DNA from 2 places in the Enterobacter sp. 4974935 genome. Region 1 is predicted to be linked to the other one. Evidence: predicted binding sites of a transcription regulator. Region 1 holds the regulator's gene; the other holds the start of a gene.
What was found. The regulator PurR, encoded in region 1, represses purine synthesis genes. The targets are predictions, from matches to a motif close to CANGCAAACGTTTGCNTG.
Positions count from the first base shown of each region.

Region 2: a site for PurR is predicted at 1,864-1,881, ahead of purM (phosphoribosylformylglycinamidine cyclo-ligase). Genes of this name have one in related genera too.

Region 1 covers NZ_JBZWGT010000003.1:2,400,638-2,403,973, forward strand. The annotation lists gene AC4OVS_RS12660 (MFS transporter) at 1-407, opposite strand, end outside; gene cydH (cytochrome bd-I oxidase subunit CydH) at 568-657, opposite strand; gene purR (HTH-type transcriptional repressor PurR) at 955-1,980, shown strand; gene punR (DNA-binding transcriptional activator PunR) at 1,998-2,909, opposite strand; gene punC (purine nucleoside transporter PunC) at 3,022-3,336, shown strand, end outside.
Region 2 covers NZ_JBZWGT010000003.1:1,074,487-1,077,822, reverse strand. The annotation lists gene upp (uracil phosphoribosyltransferase) at 1-27, opposite strand, end outside; gene AC4OVS_RS06355 (6-phospho-beta-glucosidase) at 245-1,675, opposite strand; gene purM (phosphoribosylformylglycinamidine cyclo-ligase) at 1,942-2,979, shown strand; gene purN (phosphoribosylglycinamide formyltransferase) at 2,976-3,336, shown strand, end outside.

The sequences.
Region 1 (3,336 bases):
ATAAACATAGTGGCTACCGCGCTGGCCTGCTTATGTTTTGGCACTACGCTTGCGGCAACAACCGAGCCCAGCCCGAAGAAAGCGCCGTGGTTCAGGCTGGTCAGAATACGGGAAAGCATCAGCGTGGTGTAATCCGGCGAAATCGCGGAAAGCACATTTCCGAGAGTAAAAATTGCCATCAGGAAAATCAGCGCATTGCGTCGCGCGCGGTGCGAAAGCAGCAGCGTCATCAGCGGTGCGCCCACCATCACGCCGATCGCATAGGCGCTAATCAACATACCGGCCGCAGGGATAGAGACGTCCACACCCCGGGCGATAACAGGCAATAACCCCATCGGGGAGAATTCAGTGGTGCCAATCCCAAAGGCGCCAATCGCCAGGGCCAGCAGGGGAAAATTGATTTTCATGAAAAGACTCCGGATACCGTGCCGTTACCCGGCACAGACTAAGAAGGCAAAAGCATGACATCAATCACAAAAAATGAGAAGTTAACATTTTGGCAAAAGATTTTTGCCGGAGAGGTAACAATAGCGGCAAGGGAGGGAGAAGACTCTCCCTCCACCTAAATCAGTGCAGCGCAGCGGTTAAACCACCCGCAACAATCAGGGCAAGAACAACAATGGTGGTAAACAGCGAAAACTTCAGATCGGTACTCATCAATTTTTCTCCTTTTATTCACCCTACGAAAAGTGAGCTTGCTCATTTTTACACAGTTCAGGTCAAAAATCTTCCAGGATTTAAGCGGATATCCACTTTACCTCTTCCCCTTTTCATCAAGATAGGACAAAATTCCACGCTAAATTTATTAGCGTACCGGCCACTGACCCCCTCCTGACGTCCTGTGTCGTTTTCCCGGCGTGTCGCAACTCATGTTTGCGTGATAAGGGTGAGAGAAGGCAAACGTTTACCTTCAATTTTTTCAGGAGCTTAGGATATGGTCTGGAGTGACATTTAATGGCAACAATTAAAGACGTAGCAAAACGAGCAAACGTTTCCACTACAACCGTATCACATGTTATTAACAAAACGCGTTTCGTCGCTGAAGAGACGCGTAATGCCGTCTGGGCGGCAATCAAAGAGCTGCACTACTCGCCAAGTGCCGTCGCCCGCAGCCTGAAGGTTAATCACACCAAATCGATTGGCCTGCTGGCCACCAGCAGTGAAGCGGCCTACTTTGCTGAAATCATCGAAGCCGTTGAAAAAAACTGCTTTCAGAAAGGCTATACCCTGATTCTGGGCAACGCGTGGAACAACATTGAAAAACAGCGCGCTTACCTGTCAATGATGGCGCAAAAGCGCGTCGACGGCCTGCTGGTAATGTGTTCTGAATACCCCGAGTCGGTCCTTTCCATGCTGGAAGAGTATCGCCACATTCCGATGGTAGTGATGGACTGGGGCGAGGCGCGCGCAGACTTCACCGACTCTGTTATTGATAACGCTTTTGAAGGCGGCTACATGGCCGGGCGTTATCTGGTAGAACGCGGGCATCGTGAAATTGGCGTGATCCCGGGTCCGCTGGAGCGTAACACCGGTGCTGGCCGTCTGGCCGGTTTCATGAAAGCGATGGAAGAGGCGCTGATTACCGTGCCAGAAAACTGGATTGTCCAGGGCGATTTCGAGCCGGAGTCGGGCTATCGCGCCATGCAGCAGATCGTCTCCCAGCCGCATCGCCCTACCGCTGTATTCTGCGGCGGCGATATCATGGCAATGGGCGCGCTCTGCGCGGCGGATGAACTCGGCCTTCGCGTTCCGCAGGACATCTCGGTGATCGGCTATGATAACGTTCGCAACGCCCGTTTCTTTACCCCGGCGCTGACCACCATTCACCAGCCGAAAGATTCGCTGGGTGAAACGGCCTTCAATATGCTGATGGACAGGATCGTCAACAAGCGAGAACAGTCCCAGTCCATTGAGGTCCACCCGCGCCTGATTGAACGCCGTTCCGTTGCCGACGGTCCGTTCCGCGACTACCGACGTTAATCTCTTTACGGGGCCAGCTACGCTGGTCCCCGCAACCACTCCCGGTTCAGCGTTTCGCTGTCTCCCAGATAATCCAGCAGCCAGGCCATGGCGGGCGAGACGTCGTTTTGCTGCCACGTCAGACAGCATGCAGCATCCGGGAAAGGGTTTTCCAGCGTCAGAGCCACCCACTCTCCCGCGTCGATGCGCGGGCGCGCAAAATGCACCGGCACCATGCCAACGCACAGCCCCGCGCTCAGACAGGTGGCTGACGACTCCCAGTCCGGCGCAACCACGCGGCGCTGATTATCCAGCAGCCAGGTAATGCGCTTGGGCAGCGAGCGGGAGGTATCTTCCAGCACCAGCGAGGGCCAGTTGCGTAAGGTGTCATCACTCAGCGGCCCGTCCAGCGCCGCCAGCGGGTGATCGCGCGCGACCACGCAGGTCCAGCTCAGCATGCCCATGTCGCGAAACGCGTAGCGCCCGCCAACCGGGATCGCCTGGGTTGCACCAATCGCCATCTCCGCCCTGCCGTCCGCCAGCGCATCCCATACGCCGTTGAACACTTCCTGCGACACACGCAGTTCGACGTCGGAAAAATGACGATAGAAATCGACGATCATCTGCCGGGTCCGCTCCGGCTTAACGATGTTATCCACCGCGATAGCGAGATGTCCGCGCCAGCCGTTGGCGATCTGCTGGCACTGCTCACGGGTGATCTGCATTTTTTTGATAACAGACCGGCCTTCCTTCAAAAACCACGCGCCGGCAGGCGTGAGCTCCACGTCGCGATGACGCCGCTCGAACAGCGGGACCGCCAGCCACGCCTCCAGCTGGCGCACCGTATAGCTGATAGCCGAGGGAACGCGGTGCAACTCCTGGGCGGCACCGGTAAAGCTGCCGTTACGCGCCACGGCATCAACCACTTCAAGGGAATAATCTGACCACATCTTTAGCCTGCAAATTTTTTGAATGCACCCACCAAATATTAGCGTTTCACAAGCCGCTTTGCACTCCCTACACTCTGCGCCAACGTACACCTGCCTCCTCAGGAGAAAAAAAGTGCAACCCAGGAAAGGATTTTTAGTCTGGCTCGGCGGCTTAAGCGTGCTGGGCTTTTTGGCGACCGACATGTATCTGCCCGCCTTCGCCGCGATGCAGGAAGATTTGCAAACTCCTGCCGCCGCCATCAGCGCCAGTTTGAGTTTATTCCTCGCCGGCTTTGCTTTTGCGCAACTACTCTGGGGACCGCTCTCTGATCGTTTTGGCCGTAAGCCCGTCCTGTTGCTGGGACTGGCGATTTTTGCCGTAGGCTGTCTGGGCATGCTGTGGGTCCGCGATGCCGCCTGGTTACTGGTGTTGCGCTTTATTCAGGCG
Region 2 (3,336 bases), 1.3 Mb from region 1:
TGGGTGTTTCACTTCCACAATCTTCATTCTCTTTCTCCTCTGAGGTGGCATCCGCAAAAAAATCGCGGGATTATACCGCTTTTTTCGGATTGCGCCATACCCATGTTGCTTGATGTACATCAATCAAAAACAAAAAAGCCGGAGGCTGGGCTCCGGTTTGGGTGCGGGGTCTTGCCCGGTGGCGCTGCGCTTACGCGGGCCTACGTGTAGTGTAGGTCGGGTAAGTGTAAGCGCCACCCGACAATTACAGGTTATCGCCGTTGCTCGCAATCACCTGCTTATACCAGTCGAACGATTTCTTCTTGCTGCGGTTCAGCGTGCCGTTACCTTCGTTATCTTTATCGACAAAGATAAAGCCGTAGCGTTTCTTCATCTCGCCAGTGCCGGCAGAGACCAGGTCGATACAGCCCCACGGGGTATAGCCCATCAGATCCACGCCGTCTTCCACCACCGCTTTTTTCATCTCGCGGATGTGGGCGGAAAGGTAGTCGATGCGGTACTGGTCGTTCACCGTGCCGTCGCTCTCCTGCACGTCGATCGCGCCAAAGCCGTTTTCCACAATAAACAGCGGCAGCTGATAGTGATCCCAGAACCAGTTCAGAGAGTAGCGCAGCCCGACAGGATCGATCTGCCAGCCCCAGTCCGATTTCTGCACGTACGGGTTAGAAACCAGGCTCTTGCTCTCGTCATAATCCAGCGTCGGATTATCCGCCGTCGCTTTGGTGGCGAACGACATGTAGTAGCTGAACCCGATGTAATCCACGCAGCCTTGCGTCAGCGCCACTTTATCTTCTTCGGTGATATCCAGCGCGAAGCCGCGACGTTCAAAGTAATTGAGCAGATGCTGCGGATACTTGCCGCGCACGTGAACGTCGGCAAACCAGTAGCGGCGATGCATGGCGTTCATCGCCATCATCATGTCGTCCGGGGCACAGGTCAGCGGATAGATGGGGCACATGGCAATCATGCAGCCGATATGCAGTGACGGGTTGATCTCGCGCCCCGCTTTCACCGCCAGGGCGCTGGCCACCAGCTCATAGTGCGCCGCCTGGAACATCACCGGCTCGCGATCTTCTCCCGGGGCATATTTCAGCCCGGAGTTGGTAAACGGCGCAAAGTCTTCGTGAAAGTTGGCCTGGTTATTGATCTCGTTAAAGGTCATCCAGTACTTCACTTTATGCTGATAGCGCTCAAAAACGACCTTCGCGAAGCGGACAAAGAAGTCGATCAGCTTACGGTTACGCCAGCCGCCGTATTCCGTTACGAGGTGGAAAGGCATCTCGAAGTGGGAAAGCGTGATCACCGGCTCGATGCCGTGCTTCAGGCACTCGTCGAAAAGATCGTCATAGAATTTGAGTCCCGCTTCGTTCGGCTCCAGCTCGTCGCCTTTCGGGAAGATACGCGTCCAGGCAATGGAGGTGCGGAAGCATTTGAACCCCATCTCGGCAAAGAGTTTGATGTCTTCTTTATAGCGGTGGTAAAAGTCGATGGCTTCGTGGTTTGGGTAATTTTTCCCCTCCAGCACGCCGTTGGTGATTTCACGCGGTACCCCGTGGGCGCCTGCCGTCATGACATCGGCAACGCTCACGCCCTTGCCGCCCTCTTTCCAGCCGCCTTCAAGCTGGTGCGCCGCAACGGCCCCACCCCACAGAAAACCTGCTTTAAATCCTGACATTCGCTTTCCCTCATTCTGCGTTATTTTCTGCAAAAACAGTTACAGAAACCGGTTTCATTTTGATGATGTGCAAAGGGGATATCCGTTGCAAGCAGATCGCCGAAACCGGTTTCATTTTCGTGAACGGAGTCAAGTTTGTTGCCCTGGACAGTCCGCACAGAAAAAAAGATCCCCGCGCCGAGAATAGGCTCGCAAACGTTTGCCTGGACTGTTAGAATTGCGCCGATTTTTCTTACTAGCTATGCAATCGCGTGGGGATTTAAGCCGTGACCAACAAAACTTCTCTCAGCTACAAAGATGCCGGTGTTGATATTGACGCAGGTAATGCGCTGGTTGACCGAATCAAAGGTGTGGTGAAAAAAACCCGCCGCCCGGAAGTGATGGGTGGCCTGGGTGGATTCGGCGCACTGTGCGCGCTGCCGCAAAAATATCGTGAACCTGTGCTGGTCTCGGGTACGGATGGTGTCGGTACAAAACTGCGCCTGGCGATGGATCTTAACCGTCACGATACGATTGGTATTGATCTGGTGGCGATGTGCGTCAACGACCTGGTGGTACAGGGCGCTGAGCCGCTGTTCTTCCTGGATTACTACGCGACCGGCAAGCTGGATGTGGATACCGCAGCCAGCGTCATTAACGGTATCGCCGAAGGCTGTCTGCAATCCGGCTGTGCGCTGGTCGGCGGTGAAACCGCTGAAATGCCTGGCATGTATCACGGAGAAGATTATGACGTCGCAGGCTTCTGCGTCGGCGTGGTAGAAAAATCAGAAATTATCGACGGCAGCAAAGTGGCTGACGGCGATGTGCTGGTTGCGCTGGCCTCCAGCGGTCCGCACTCCAACGGCTACTCTCTGGTGCGTAAGATTCTCGAAGTGAGCGGTTGCGACCCGCTGACCACCGAGCTGGACGGCAAACCGCTGGCCGATCACCTGCTGGCCCCGACCCGCATCTACGTGAAAAACGTGCTGGAGCTGATTGAGAACGTTGACGTGCACGCCATCGCTCACCTTACCGGCGGCGGCTTCTGGGAAAACATTCCGCGCGTGCTGCCGGACAATACCCAGGCGGTGATCGACGCCTCCTCATGGCAGTGGCCGTCCGTCTTCAACTGGCTGCAAACCGCAGGCAACGTGAGCGAGCATGAAATGTACCGCACCTTTAACTGCGGCGTGGGCATGGTTATCGCCCTGCCCGCCAGCGAAGCGGATAAAGCGGTTAAGCTGCTGACAGAAAAAGGTGAAAACGCGTGGAAAATCGGTACGATTAAAGCTTCCGATTCCGAACAGCGTGTGGTCATTGAATGAAAAACATCGTGGTGCTCATTTCCGGCAACGGAAGCAATTTGCAGGCAATCATAGACGCCTGCAAACAGAAGAAAATCAATGGCACCATTCGGGCAGTATTCAGCAACAAGGCCGATGCGTTCGGCCTTGAGCGCGCGCGGGAAGCGAACATTCCTGCGCACGCGCTGGAAGCCAGCCAGTTCGCCGGGCGTGAAGCCTTTGACCGTGAGCTGGTGCAGGAGATTGACGCCTACGCGCCTGACGTGGTGGTGCTGGCGGGCTACATGCGTATCCTGAGCCCGGCCTTCGTCGCGCATTACAACGGACGTTTGCTGAATATCCACCCTTCTCTTCTGCCGAAATATCCTGGCCTGCATA